3 regions of the Pantoea sp. SGAir0430 genome follow, and region 1 is predicted to be linked to each of the others. Evidence: predicted binding sites of a transcription regulator. Region 1 holds the regulator's gene; each other region holds the start of a gene.

Region 1 (4,857 bases):
GGCCATCAGGTCGCGGGTGTATAGCGGCTTCTGCGTGCGCAGCACGCGCGCGATGCGGCTGAAATGGTAGAGGCAGAAATTACCGACCGGATTATCCGGGTGCTGCCGGGCAATTTTCTCCAGCGCGCCGAGCGGCTTCTCCATGTGGAAGCGTTCCGGCAGCTGGTGATAGAGAATGGCATCGGCCAGCACGCGCAGCCGTGCCGAAATGATTTTCGCGTTCCAGCGGATCACCGCCTCGGCGTGGCTCTGCTCCACCAGCTTTTGCACCTCTTCCGGCTGATGCAGGCTGACCGAGATATGCTCCTGCAGATCGAGCGCAACCTGAAAGGCGCGCGTCAGGCGTTTGTGGCTGTTATCACGGCTGGCGGACAGCATATGCATCTGCTGATAACAGGTGGTGATCAGATCGACCGCTTTCTGCTGACGCGCCAGTAGCGGCGGCAGCGCTTTTTCCGGATCGGTCAGCTGCGTCAGCAGGGTGTATTTGGCGTCGCAGTAATCGGCCAGCTCGCGGTACAGCAGGCTGAGGGTCTCGCGCATCGGCTGCTCTTTCCACAGCCAGAACCAGAACCAGTTAAACAGCCCGTACCACAGCGTCCCGCCGATATACAGCAGCGGCGGGACCCACATCGGCATACGGCCGACGAGGCTTAAGGTAAAGATGGCGGCGATCAGCGTGCCGGGCAGCAAACGACCATGCAGCGGGCTGATTTCACCGGTCACGCCCACCAGCAGCGGTAACACCAGCAGAATCAGCGGCAGCGGCACAGCGTAAGCTGTGAGGTACTGAATCAGAAAACTGCCGCTGGCGAACAGTGCGCCGCCGACAATCAGCCGTTTGAAGAACCGCTTGTGTGGCGTATCCAGACCGGCGATGTTGCAGCAGGCCGGCACCAGGGAGAACAGCAGCCCTTTTTGCAGATCGCCAAACAGCCAGCCGAGCGCCACAGGCAGGCACAGCACCAGCGTTTGCCGCAGCGCATAGTTAACTTCCGGATGATAGATGATTCGACGCCACATCAGCTCATCGTAAACAGAAACGGCGCGATGTTGCCATCACGCCGTGGGTGAGAAGAAATCAGCGGGTGCCGTAAACGACGATGGTTTTGCCGTGTGCGGAGATCAGGTTCTGATCTTCCAGCATTTTCAGGATACGACCCACGGTTTCGCGTGAGCAGCCCACGATCTGACCAATCTCCTGACGGGTGATTTTAATCTGCATACCGTCCGGGTGGGTCATGGCATCAGGCTGTTTCGCCAGGTTGAGCAGCGTTTGCGCGATACGGCCGGTCACATCGAGGAAGGCAAGGTTGCCGACTTTTTCAGATGTAACCTGCAGGCGACGCGCCATCTGCGCCGACAGGCGCATTAAAATATCCGGATTGACCTGAATCAGCTGACGGAATTTTTTGTAGGAAATTTCAGCCACTTCGCAGGCGGTTTTCGCACGTACCCAGGCGCTACGCTCCTGGCCCTCTTCAAACAGGCCGAGCTCACCGATGAAATCCCCCTGATTGAGGTAGGAGAGAATCATCTCTTTGCCTTCTTCATCTTTAATCAGTACCGCGACGGAACCTTTCACGATGTAGTACAGCGTTTCCGCTTTCTCACCCTGATGGATGAGGGTGCTTTTGGATGGATATTTGTGAATATGGCAATGGGACAGGAACCATTCGAGTGTAGGGTCTGTTTGCGGTTTGCCGAGAACCATTCGCTATTATCCTCTGTTGTAATCGTGCCCAAAATACAGGGGGCAGTTTTCCCTGTCAGGCGGTGAAATCGTCCAGCGTTTCCCGTGAGGGACAGTTATTCGGGGGTGGATTCGTAAGCGATGCTTTTGATTCGTCCCGCTTTCGTCTTTCGTGACGAAAATATTTTCAGCACTGTTTGTAGCATAGCTTTTGCAACCTGTCTCCTGTTGTCTCGCTTCAGCAGGTGGGGGATGCGTCTGCATTGCTGTTTGTCAGGTGAAAGCGTACTCTGGCGGCAAAACCGCCGCTTCAGGAGAAAGAATAATGCAGGCACGAGTGAAATGGGTGGAAGGGCTGACCTTTCTCGGAGAATCCTCATCCGGTCATCAGGTATTAATGGACGGCAATTCCGGTGATAAAGCGCCCAGCCCGATGGAGATGGTATTGATGGCTGCGGGCGGCTGCAGCGCGATTGACGTGGTGTCGATTCTGCAAAAGGGGCGCAACGATGTCGCCGATTGTGAAGTCAAACTGACCTCGGAACGCCGCGAAGAAGCGCCACGCATTTTTACGCATATCAATCTGCATTTTATTGTCAGCGGCAAAGCGCTGAGCGATAAAGCGGTAGCGCGCGCGGTGGATCTGTCCGCGGAGAAGTACTGCTCGGTGGCGATCATGCTGGGCAAGGGCGTCGAGATAACGCACAGCTACGAAGTGGTGGAGCTATAATCCAGCCGGGAGCGCGGCCCTGCGCTCCCGATCTCAGCTCCTCCCGGCGAAACTGGCGCGTTAGCCTGCGCTATTCAATGCGTTTTCCTTCAATCAACCGCTGCACCAGCGGCGTCATGATCAACTCCATCGCCAGTCCCATCTTGCCGCCCGGCACCACCAGCGTATTCATGTGGGAAATAAACGAGCCCTGGATCATCGCCAGTAAATAAGGAAAAGCGATGCCCTCCAGGCCGCGAAAATGGATCACCACAAAGCTCTCATCCAGCGACGGGATTTCACGCGCGGCAAACGGGTTCGAGGTATCCACGGTCGGCACGCGCTGGAAGTTGAGGTGCGTGCGGGAAAACTGCGGCGTGATGTAGTTGATGTAGTCTTCCATCGAACGCACCACCGAATCCATCACCGCTTCGCGCGAATGGCCGCGCTCGCTGGTGTCGCGCACCAGTTTCTGAATCCACTCCAGATTAACAATCGGTACCACGCCAACCAGCAGATCGACATGTTCCGCCACGTTATGCTGCTGCGTCACCACGCCGCCGTGCAGGCCTTCATAGAACAGCACATCGGTGTTTTCCGGCAGCGGCTGCCATGGCGTAAAGGTGCCCGGCACCTGATTCCACGGCACCGCTTCATCGTAGGTGTGCAGATATTTGCGCGACTGGCCGAGTCCGCTCTGGCCGTAGTCGCGGAAAGTCTGCTCCAGCAGGCCGAAGTCGTTGGCTTCCGGGCCAAAATAGCTGATGTGACGCCCGAGATCGCGCGCCTTACGAATCGCCATGTCCATTTCCGGACGGGTGTAGCGATGGAAACTGTCGCCTTCCACTTCCGCTGCATGCAGATTCAACTGCTGGAAAATTTTACGGAAGGCGAGACTGGTGGTGGTGGTTCCGGCGCCGCTGGAACCGGTAACGGCTATGACTGGATGCCTGGCTGACATAACAGCGCTCCCTGTGAAGTCCGGCGATGAGCATTGTTACCACGAATTCCTGCGCGGCGCATCAGCCGCGAAATTCACGCCGCGGCATAATATTGACCGACTCGTGCAGTTCTGACCATACCAGTACCACCTCGCCCTGCTGCAGCTGGCGGCGCACGTCGGCCACTTTCTGCGTCAGGCTGCGCTCCTGCTCGCCATAATCGGTGCCTTCACGCAGCACAAAACTTTCTATCAGGTTTTCCAGCGTTGTCGGGTCGAGTTCTTGCCAGGGAATAATCACAATTACATATCCAGATAAGTTGAGAGCCAGTCCGGCACGCGCTGCTCCAGCCACATTTTGGGTCGCAGCAGGCTGCCGCCCACGAAGCCGACGTGACCACCTTGCTGCGTCAGCTGATACTCAATTGTGGCAGACAACTGCTGCGGCTGCGGGATCACCGCATCGGTCATGAAGGGATCGTCTTTAGCATGGATGATCAGCAGCGGCTTGCGCACGCCGGTCAGCAATGGCATGGCGCTGGCGCGCTGATAATAGTCGCGCGCATCAATAAAACCGTGGGCGCGGGCGGTAATCGCATCATCAAACTCACGCAGCCGGCGGAAGGCGCGCAGCTGCGTCAGATCGACCGGCAGCGTGCCCGGCCAGGCGCGCAGTTTGCGCGTGGCGTTTTTCTTCAGCTGGGTCAGCAGGTAGTGCTGATAAAAGCGTGAAAAGCCCACGTCCAGCTTCTGGCTGCACGGCTCCAGCGCCAGCGGCGCGGAAATGGCGACCGCGGCATCCAGCGGGGCCGACGTGCCCTGCAGCCCCAGCAGACAGGCCAGCATATTGCCGCCAAGCGAAACGCCGACCGCGGCAGTCGGCACCGTGCCCCATTCGCGCTGCAGCCAGTGCAGAAAATAGGTCGCATCTTCAGTTTCACCGGAGTGATAGATGCGCTGCAGACGGTTCGGCTCGCCGCTGCAGCCGCGGAAGTGCATGATCACCGCCAGCCAGCCGCGCGCCTGACACGCCTGCATCAGCCCATGGGCATACGGGCTGCGGAAACTGCCTTCCAGCCCGTGGAACAGCACCATGCGCGGCTTGTGACGTGCCTGTGCCGGATCTTCGCTCCACGCCAGATCGACGAAGTCGCCGTCCGGCAGATCGAGGCGCTGCCAGTGCGGGCGCAGCGTGACGCGCCGGCGCAGCAGGCGCGGCAGCAGCGTTTGCAGATGCGCATTGCCGAAGCCGCGCAGCGGGGTAAAGCGCTCGCCGCTCGGGCGATCAAAATAGCCTGGGATAGTACTTGTCTGATGCATAACTCGCTGATAGCTTCGATGGGTTGTTCGCTTTTCTGGGTGAGGAGCACCCGAATATACATGGAACTGAGTCTTTTTTTATCAATGCTGGGCTTTCTCTGGGTCGCGGCCATCACGCCAGGGCCCAATAATATGTTACTTACCGCCTCAGGTGCTAATTTTGGCTTCCTGCGCACCTTTCCACTGCTGATTGGT
Region 2 (4,857 bases), 740 kb from region 1:
GACTGAACGCGGTGAAGGCGGTCAGGGAGATGGCACAACCAATCGCCATCGGCAGGTTGGCCCACAGTCCCATGATGAGGGAGCCAAAGCTGGCCACCAGACAGGTAGCGACAAACACCGCCGTCGGTGAGAAGCCCGCTTTACCAAGCATGCCAGGCACCACGATGACCGAATAGACCATCGCTAAAAAGGTGGTGAGGCCAGCCAGCACTTCCTGCCGCACGCTGCTGCCGCGTGCTGAAATGTGGAACCAGGCGTCCAGTTTTCCCCTGGCCGGGCGTGATTCGCCAGACATAGTTATTCCTCTGTGTTTTTTAAGATATAGGTCACCGCGCGGCTCGCGTTTGCGCATCATCCTGGTGAAGATGTCTCAGAGAGAAAAGCAGGCAAACGATTACGTGGCCGCGTATTCCAGGTCAAAAAGGGGTGACGCGGAAAAAAGGCAAACGATTATCTGGCGTTTGGGGTGGCGTTTTCAACTGCTAATCACCTGGCAGGCAGGATAATGCGCAGCTCTGGCGCAATTATGGCTGGCGTTACGCTAGCGGGAGCAGGAAATCATGGAGGAAAAAGGCTGGCATTTCAGGTGGTTTGCTGCGGTGCCGCGACAGCGCGTCGCGGCGTCCTGTTTCGTTGCGTTACCGCTGCGCCTCAGCCGTTATTGAACTGAATCGGGCCGCCCTGCTCCAGCGCGCGCTGCCACGCGGCGCGCTGCTGCATATTCTCCAGCCAGCGCGCCGTGGCGGGCATCTCACCCAGCGCGCCACGCATCTGCAACGCCAGCAACGGAAAACTCATCTGCACATCGGCAATACTGAAGCGTGAACCGGCAAAAAAGCGCTGCTGGCTCAGATGCTGCTCAATCACGCGCCCGTGGAGCGCCAGCTGCTTGTTCAGCCACGCTTTCTGAATGCCTTTACTCAGCGCCACGCCGGCCGGGCGCAGCAGCCACGGCACCGGCTTTTTACCAAGCTGAGCAAACACCAGCTTCATCACCAGCAGCGGCATCAGCGAACCTTCAGCATAGTGCAGCCAGTAACGCGCCTGAATTTGCTCCTCTTCCTCATGCAGCGCCAGCAGATGCTCGCTGTCATACTTTAGCTGCAGATATTCGAGGATGGCGCCCGATTCGGCGATCACCCGATTGCCATCGGTAATCACCGGCGATTTACCCAGCGGGTGCACTTTCTTTAATTCGTCCGGCGCCAGCAGGGTATTTTCCCGCTGATAGCGTTTGATTTGATACGGCACCGCCAGCTCTTCCAGCAGCCACAGCACCCGATGAGAACGGGAGTTTTCCAGATGGTGAACGGTAATCATGCGCGATTCCTTGCTGCTAAGGGTTGGCATCTAGTATAGCGGATTAACGCTGCGGCTCGTCCTGTTGCGGATCGAGCAGGACCGCTCCGGAGCCCTGCTGTCCCAGACGGTCACCCGGATTGCGCAGCGGGCAGTCGCGCATCGACAGGCAGCCGCAACCAATGCAGCCGTCAAGATCGTTGCGCAGACGCGTCAGGGTTTCGATGCGTTTATCCAGCTCTTCGCGCCAGTGCTGCGTCAGCGCGTCCCACTCCTGCGTCGACATGCGCTTATTCGCCGGCACGTGCATCAGGCTGTCGCTGACCGTCGCCAGCGGAATCCCGATGCGCTGCGCAATTTTGATGATCGCCACGCGGCGCAGCACATCACGGCTGTAGCGGCGCTGATTACCGCCATTGCGCGTGCTGCTGATCAAGCCTTTGCTTTCATAAAAGTGCAGTGCCGATACCGCCACGCCGCTGCGTTTCGCCACTTCGCCCGGCGTCAGCACCGGTTTCGGGTAATTGCGTTCTTTTTTCATTTAGGGCCTTTACCTCAAGTTAACTTGAGGAATTATACTCGCACCCCAGCAAAACAGCGAATTTCAAACCAGGCGATAACCTTGCAGAAGGAACAGGCTATGATGCAACAGGAAATCATCCATTCACTGACTAACTGGATCGATCAGAATCTGGATAAAACATTGTCGATTGATGAAGTGGCGGCAAAATCGGGTTACTCGAAATGGCACCTGCAGCGTATGTTCCGTACGGTTACGAAACAAACGCTGGGTGGTTATATTCGTGAACGCCGTCTCACGCTGGCCGCCGAAGCCTTGCGTCAGACGCAGCGTCCGGTATTCGACATTGCGATGCAGTACGGCTACGACTCGCAGCAGACGTTTTCGCGCGTGTTCCGCCGTCAGTTCTCGCAAACCCCTACCGCTTATCGTCACAGCATGCGTCGCCAGGCGATGGTGCAGCGTCCGCGTCTGGTCAACTTTGACTGCAGCGAAGGCATGAACAGCTTTGCCCAGCGCACCACCGGCGAGTGCTGCCCGGTACGCTGAAGTCAGTGCGCCCCACGCGGGCGCGCCTTTCCCCTCCTCTTCACCTTCCTCCAGCCCTTTCTTTGCCTGCCATACCAGGTCTAAATTTTGTTCAAATTTTCAAATCCAGTGATATAATGTGACCCAAGTCACAGATTCAAGCTGTATTAAGACGACAGAAGGGCTTCCCTGACCTCCCTTTTCTGCCGCCAGTGATGTCCGATGAATGTCAGGGATATTACTGATCTCAAGAGGTTTTTCGCCAATGGCTACGTTAACTACCAGTCTGATCGTCATGCGTTGGGAACTACTCAGCGCGCTAATGATGTTCTTCGCCAGCACCATGAAAATTAAATTGCGTCAGAACAGCCACCACGTGATGGCGCTGATGTGCGGCGGCGTGGGCGTAGCGATGTCATGCTGGTTCGTTACCGGTCTGCTCGGCATTACGCTGAGCATGGAAAACGTGCATAACTTTATGTCCATCACCAAAGAAGCGTTTATTCAGGTGATGAGCCAGACACCAGCCGACTGGCCAATGCCGTAAACGCGGCGCATAAAAAACCCCGCTAAGCGGGGTTTTTTATTTTGCTGTGTGATTTCAAATTTTCTTCAATACGGCTGGAAGTGGTACTTCCGGCACAGTGACGTCCGATCTCTGCGTATCGCGACGATCCTGAATCCACATATCACCCATCATCTGATTAAGCCCCCGATCCAACCCGGTGACCAGCCCGGCGCCTGGCGTGAACGTCAGCTCACCGAAGTAGATCTGTTCGCCATCGATATACCAGTCCACGCGCACATAATCGAAGTCGCTGGCCAGCGTTTTACTCAGTGCCAGCGCGTGCTGCAGCTGTGGCAGCAACGGTGACACATCCAGCCCGGTATCACGGATTTTGTGATACGCCTCGTTAAGATTGTTGACGTAAAAGTTCATCGACAGCAGCGGATTACAGCGGTTGTAGATCACCTGCAGCACATATTCAAAATTGCCGTCGCGCTTGTTGAACATGTGAAACTTGTAATCGATCGGCGCGGTTTTGCCATCGCCGATGTACTTCTCCACCAGAATGCGCGGCTTGATATAGCGATAGTGAATCTCGCGCGCCTCGTTGGCGAAGTCGGTCTTCAGCCAGCGCTGGCAGTCGCTGATAATCTGCTGTTTTTTCAGCGCATCCGGTTCTTCCAGCAGGATCTCAACCATGTTGGAGCCGTGATTCGGCTTGATAACCGTGTTCTTCCAGCTCGGCAGCGTATGCAGTGAGTGCGGATCGCTGGTCTCATAAACCAGCGGAATCAGATACTCACTGCCCACCTTTTCGGCAATGTACTCACGCACCGAAAATTTGTCCGACAGGCGGCCATAGCACTGGTAGTCGCCGTAGACGAATTTGCGATACAGCACTTTCTCGTTGAACACCTTCGGCTGACGCAGGTTCGGCAGCTTACGGAATTTGTGAAAGTAGTAGATGCGATCCTGGTAAGCCCAGGGCATCTTTTTGATGAAATACTGTACGCTTCTTCTGAGTTCGTCTTTCAACCTGATCATATCTGACCTCATTTGTAGGTTTTGTAGTTGAGTGAGGAAACCTGAATTTTTTGGATGACGCCGTTTTTGAAGAAGTAATTCATTACGGTCAGGGACAGTAACTCCGTGATGAAGACGCTCCAGGCGGCACCCATGATGCCGTAGCCCTGGATCAGCCACCACGACAGCGGCAGGCTGATGACCATCAGACAAATGATCTTCTTCAACAGATAGTTAAACCCGCCCTCTTTCACCATGTAGCGATAAGCGACGGTCCCCATTGCCGAAAAGCAGGTTGCTAACGACAGTAACGTAATGAGACTTCCGGACTGTGTGTACTCGTGACCATATAAAGCGATGATGATTTTTTCGCCGTATAAGGCGATCACCGCTAATAACAGCAATGAAACTCCCATGACATAGCCGTTCAGCCGCGCGGTGAGCTTGATCGCGGCTGCTCCACGCTCGCGGAAAATCTCCGAGAAGCAGGAAGTGATGATGGCAACCGGGATAAAAATCCAGGAAGCCGAAATGGTATTCGCGGCGGCGAACAGGCCAAGGTCGCGCGCTGAGGCGATGCCCGCGAGGAACATCTGTGCGGCTTTCACCTGCACCGAGATAAAGATGCTGGAGATGGCCAGCGGCAGGCCGGCATACATCAGGTAGCGCAGGTAGGTGGTGCGCTTGTCCTGCGGCGGTGCCAGATCCTGATGTTCGCGATAGAAATTGACGCGCTTGATGGCGTACGGCACCAGTGTGACGGCCACAATCGAGGCGGTGAGCCACAGTGGATTGAGATGCAGCCAGGCGATGGTGAAGCTCATGGCAAAGCCCAGCAGCAAGCCGGCCGAGTTAGCAATGGTATTGAGCCGCGACGCCAGTCGCGCATTGTTATAAACGCTGAACGTGTCCTGGGTGACAAACACCGACGAGATAAACGAGGCCAGTGCAAACGCAAGGAAGTTTTCCTGCATGTTGT
Region 3 (4,857 bases), 460 kb from region 1:
AAATCCACGGCCGATGTTACCTGCTCCAAAATGTAACGCTTTCATAAATTTGACCCATATCAAATGACGAAGGGGCGAGCATGTCCGCCCCGGAAAGTGGGGACGGGCTTGCCCGCCCCAGGGAAGTTAAAACCGCGAATTACGCGTTGGCAGTGCTGCCAGACAGCAGATCCAGCACATCCTGCACGCTGGTGGTGTTCGCCAGCTTCTCGATTACGCTGTCGTCGTCGAGCGCATTGGTCAGGCTGGTGATCACCTGAATGTGTTCGTTATTGCGTGCGGCAATACCAATCACCAGTCGCGCGACTTCGTCCGGCTCATCGCCAAACTGCACGCCGGCCGGATACTGGCAGAATACCACGCCGGTTTTCAGCACGCGGTCTTTGGCTTCGACGGTGCCGTGCGGCACGGCGATGGATTCACCGAGGTAGGTTGGCGTCAGCTGCTCGCGCGCCAGCATCGCTTCAACATATTCCGGCTGCACGTAGCCGCCTTTCACCAGCTGCTCGCCGGCGAAGCGAATCGCCTGCTCTTTATTGCTGGCGCTCAGGCCGAGGAACACGTTGTCAGCGCCCAGTTTGAACAGGTGCGCGCTGCCGTCGTCATAGCTGTCTGCCAGCGCGGTCTGTACCGTTTCACGGTGGGCTTCGCTGCGGTTCGCCGCCACCAGACGCTCGGTAAGGTTGGTGTACAGCGCGCTGTCGAGGAAGTTGTTCAGCGAGATGTGCTGCGCCTGTGGCGCCTGACGCATCGCACGTTCGGTCAGATCGCGGTGAGTAATCACCAGATCGACATCGCCCGGCAGCGAGTTAATCGCGCTGTTGGTCACAGAGATATTGCTCAGGCCCGCATCCTGCACCTTCTTGCGCAGCACGCCTGCACCCATCGCGCTGGAGCCCATACCGGCATCACAGGCGACGATGATTTTGCGCACGTGGCTGACGTCAACGCTGCTGGCATCGGCAACCACCGGTGAACCGGCAACGGCCTGGCCTTTTGACTGCGCTTTCATGTCTTTCATGCGCTGGGTCGCCGCTTCGATATCGTCTTCTTCTTTTACTTTGCTGGTTTTCAGCAGAATCGAGGAGACCACGAAGGAGACGGCGAAAGCCGCAACGATAGCCGCGATGTTAGCGAAGTAAGCGCCTTTTGGCGTCATCGCCAGCACGGCCAGAATCGAACCTGGTGAGGCCGGTGATACCAGACCGCCGTTCAGCAGCGTCAGGGTGAACACGCCGGTCATACCGCCGAGGATCACTGCCAGCAGCAGGCGCGGCGCCATCAGCACGTACGGGAAGTAGATTTCGTGGATACCGCCAAGGAAGTGGATGATCGCTGCACCGCCCGCCGACTGCTTGGCGCTGCCGCGGCCGAAGATCATATAAGCAACCAGCACGCCCATACCCGGACCCGGGTTCGCTTCAATCAGGAAGAAGATCGATTTGCCCGCTTCGCTGGCCTGCTGGATACCCAGCGGCGAGAAGATACCGTGGTTGATGGCGTTATTGAGGAACAGGATTTTCGCCGGTTCAACAAAGATTGAGGTCAGCGGCAGCAGGTTGTTCTGCACCATCAGGTTTACGCCGGCGGCGAGAATGTGCGACAGACCTTCTACCAGCGGACCGATAGCGAGGAAGGCCAGCAGCGCCAGCAGCATACCGATAATACCGGCCGAGAAGTTGTTGACCAGCATCTCGAAGCCGCTTTTGATTTTGCCGTCAACCGCGCGGTCAAACGACTTGATCGCCCAGCCGCCCAGCGGACCGGCAATCATCGAGCCAAGGAACATCGGCATATCGGCACCGACGATCACGCCCATGGTGGTGATGGCACCGACCACGCCGCCGCGATCGCCACCCACCAGACGACCACCGGTGAAGCCGATGAGCAACGGCAGCAGGTAGGTAATCATCGGGCCGACCAGTTTGGCCAGCGTTTCGTTAGGAATCCATCCGGTTGGAATGAACAGTGCTGTGATGATACCCCAGGCGATAAACGCACCGATGTTTGGCATCACCATATTACTCAGAAAGCGACCAAAGCTCTGAACCTTGACCTTGACTGATGAGGACATAAACCCACCCCTTATTGAGACGCGCTGCAATAAGAGAGCGCGTTTGTTTTTGTTAAGACGTTACGGCGGGGGCCGTGGCATTACTGTATGCACGCGGACTCTAGCACTAGTTGATTACACTGCGTAGCGTCAGGAAAAAGTGTGATACATATCACGCTAAGTTGGGGTGGGCAGGGGGATTAAAGGTGACTTTGATCACAAAAATACCCTGTAAGAAAGCAACGCCGGCGAAAAAATGCGCGCAACAGCGGTAGAAATGTGACAAAAATCACCTTTCACCTGGGCCGGTTTGTTTCACAAATGTGATTGAGATCACAAACTATTTTTGGTTGAAAATGCGCCAGATCACACTCTGTGCTGACAGAAAAAGGCGATGTAAGGAAGTGACGAAAATCTGAAAAAGCGGGCAGTGGAGAACTGCCCGCTGAGCGGCTTACTGCAAACCACCCTGTACGGCATTTTGTGCCTGGGTCAGCGCCTGCGTGTTGCTGGCGAGATTGCTCATCAGCGTGTTGTACTGCGTGGCCTGCTCCTGCGTCGGGAACTGAACGCCGCCGTCATTGAAGCTGACGCGCGCGCCCTGCGACTGCAGATAATCGCCGGCCTGAACTGCCGACTGGCTCAGCGCCTGCAGCTGCGGCAGCAGCGGAATCAGCGTGCTGGCTGGCTGCGTCACCACTTTGGCGTACACGCTGTCGTACACTTTCTTCAGATCGTCCGGCTGCTTCAGCGTGGCTTTGCTGCTGTCGGCCTGCATTTTGGCGCTCTGAATCTGCTGCGTCAGCACGCTCAGATTGCCGCTCGCCTGGCGCAGGCTGTCGCGGCGTGTCAGGTAATCCTGCGGCACGCGAATAGCCGCCAGCTCATCAACCACCGGGCGCATGCCCTGATCCACCGCCTGATTCACCTGCTGCGAGAAGCCATACAGGATGGCGTAATCACTGGCGTAATTACCGAAGGTTTGCTTCTGGTTTTCGCTCAGGCTGGGCAGATGTTCACCGCTGCGCATCACGGTGTTTTGCAGAAAATCAGTAAAGGCTTTGCGCTGATCGCCCTCTTTATCGCCGCAGGCGGTAAGCTGCAGCACAAGTAGCACGCCGGTCAGCAGCATGCCGCTACGCATCCAGATGCGGGAAATTCCTGACGCCATAATTCAACTCCTGTTGTGACGATGGCTAAATTCGATTCGCTGGGAAAGGTCCTAAAGAATAGTGCAATGGCCCCGGCTGTACAACGGCTGGTCTGCAGTGCTTCACGCTGGTGCGTGCCTGCTGCACAACTGTGCAGCGCAGCCTGCCTGCGAGCGCAGCGCTGTGCAATAACACATGTAATTCAGGCTGATAGCAACCTGGCATTGATATTGCCTGCTTTCTGGCAGATGCAGGAGCGATCGCGGGCAACCGACGTCGCCACACAATTTGCAATGGGTCACTAGGGTTCCGATCGCGAGATGCTGGTCCGAGAGTGACCGACCGTCCTCTGACGGTTACACGGCGGGAAAAAAGCCCGGGAGGAAAGCGAGAACGTTGCTCGCCGCCTCCTGCCTGATTTTCGTCCGTTAACGCCAGAGGAATCATCATGATTAAAGCCTGTCTGCGCCTGCTGCTGATTTGCAGCGTCGCCCTGTTCAGCGTTCCGTCGCTGGCCGCCGCTAAACCATCCTTTAAGCTTTGCTGGTCCATCTACGCTGGCTGGATGCCGTGGGATTACGCCCAGCAAAGCGGCATCGTGAAAAAGTGGGCCGATAAGTACGGCATCGATATTCAGTTTGTGCAGGTTAACGACTATATCGAGTCGGTCAATCAGTACACCGCAGGTGGCTTTGACGGCTGCACCATGACCAACATGGATGCGCTGACCATTCCGGCCACTGGCGGCGTCGACAGCACCGCGCTGATTGTCGGCGACTACTCCAACGGTAACGACGGCATTCTGCTTAAAGGCGCGGACAGCGTCAGCGCGCTGAAAGGCAAACCCATCAACCTCGTCGAACTCTCGGTCTCACACTATCTGCTGGCGCGCGCGCTGGAGAAATCCGGCATGAGCGAGAAAGACGTCAGGGTGGTTAATACCGCCGATGCCGATCTGGTGGCGGCATTTGGTACTGCTGACGTTAACGCCATCGTCACGTGGAATCCGCTGCTGGCGGAAGCAGAGAAGCAGCCGGACAGCCATCTGGTGTTCTCCTCGGCGCAGATCCCGGGCGAAATCCTTGACCTGCTGGTAGTTAACACCGCCACGCTCAACAAATATCCTCAGCTCGGCAAAGCGCTGACCGGTGCCTGGTACGAGACGCTGCACAGCATGGCCGGACAAAGCGACAGTGCCAAAGCGGCGCGCACGCAGATGGCGCAGGCATCCGGTACCGATCTGGCCGGTTTTGATCAGCAGCTTGCCGCAACACACCTGTTCAGCGATGCCAAAACCACGCTGGATTTTGTCGACAGCCCGCAGCTGAAAGCCACGATGCAGCTGGTGGCCGAATTCTCCTTTAAACACGGCCTGCTGGGCGAAGGCGCGCCGGGAGCCGATGCGGTAGGGGTCGCTACCCCGGCCGGTAACTGGGGCGATGCCGGCAACATCAAACTGCGCTTTACCGACACCTTCACCAAACTGGCCGCCGCCGGTCAGCTGTAAGCGAGGCGCTGCCGATGCGTAAATTGATCAACTACCAACCGCTGCCGCTCGGCCGCCTGCTGCTTGGCATTCTGCCGCTGCTGGCGGTGCTGCTGGTGTATCTGTTCGCGTCGGATGCGCGCCTCAGCCTGAACGCGGCAGACAAA

Evidence for each region. The regulator CRP, encoded in region 1, controls carbon source genes, mostly activating them, when cyclic AMP is high. The targets are predictions, from matches to a motif close to ATGTGANNNNNNTCACAT.
Region 2: E7738_RS12200 (YjcB family protein) is a predicted target of CRP. The motif match lies at 2,485-2,502, and genes of this name have one in related genera.
Region 3: E7738_RS13400 (PTS mannitol transporter subunit IICBA) is a predicted target of CRP. The motif match lies at 2,331-2,348, and genes of this name have one in related genera.

What each region holds. Positions count from the first base shown of each region.
Region 1 is NZ_CP039427.1:3,293,186-3,298,042, forward strand. Features, by position in the region: gene E7738_RS15455 (YccS/YhfK family putative transporter) at 1-1,023, opposite strand, end outside; gene crp (cAMP-activated global transcriptional regulator CRP) at 1,082-1,714, opposite strand; gene E7738_RS15465 (OsmC family protein) at 2,019-2,423, shown strand; gene E7738_RS15470 (phosphoribulokinase) at 2,494-3,363, opposite strand; gene E7738_RS15475 (YheU family protein) at 3,425-3,643, opposite strand; gene E7738_RS15480 (hydrolase) at 3,646-4,662, opposite strand; gene E7738_RS15485 (LysE family translocator) at 4,723-4,857, shown strand, end outside.
Region 2 is NZ_CP039427.1:2,554,610-2,559,466, forward strand. Features, by position in the region: gene E7738_RS12180 (NCS2 family permease) at 1-295, opposite strand, end outside; gene E7738_RS12185 (glutathione S-transferase family protein) at 652-1,320, opposite strand; gene soxR (redox-sensitive transcriptional activator SoxR) at 1,364-1,840, opposite strand; gene soxS (superoxide response transcriptional regulator SoxS) at 1,940-2,368, shown strand; gene E7738_RS12200 (YjcB family protein) at 2,613-2,894, shown strand; gene E7738_RS12205 (ATP-grasp fold amidoligase family protein) at 2,949-3,899, opposite strand; gene E7738_RS12210 (oligosaccharide flippase family protein) at 3,908-4,857, opposite strand, start outside.
Region 3 is NZ_CP039427.1:2,829,809-2,834,665, reverse strand. Features, by position in the region: gene mtlD (mannitol-1-phosphate 5-dehydrogenase) at 1-45, opposite strand, end outside; gene E7738_RS13400 (PTS mannitol transporter subunit IICBA) at 140-2,074, opposite strand; gene E7738_RS13395 (DUF3053 domain-containing protein) at 2,508-3,224, opposite strand; guanidine-I (ykkC/yxkD leader) riboswitch at 3,495-3,589, shown strand; gene E7738_RS13390 (putative urea ABC transporter substrate-binding protein) at 3,653-4,711, shown strand; gene E7738_RS13385 (ABC transporter permease) at 4,726-4,857, shown strand, end outside.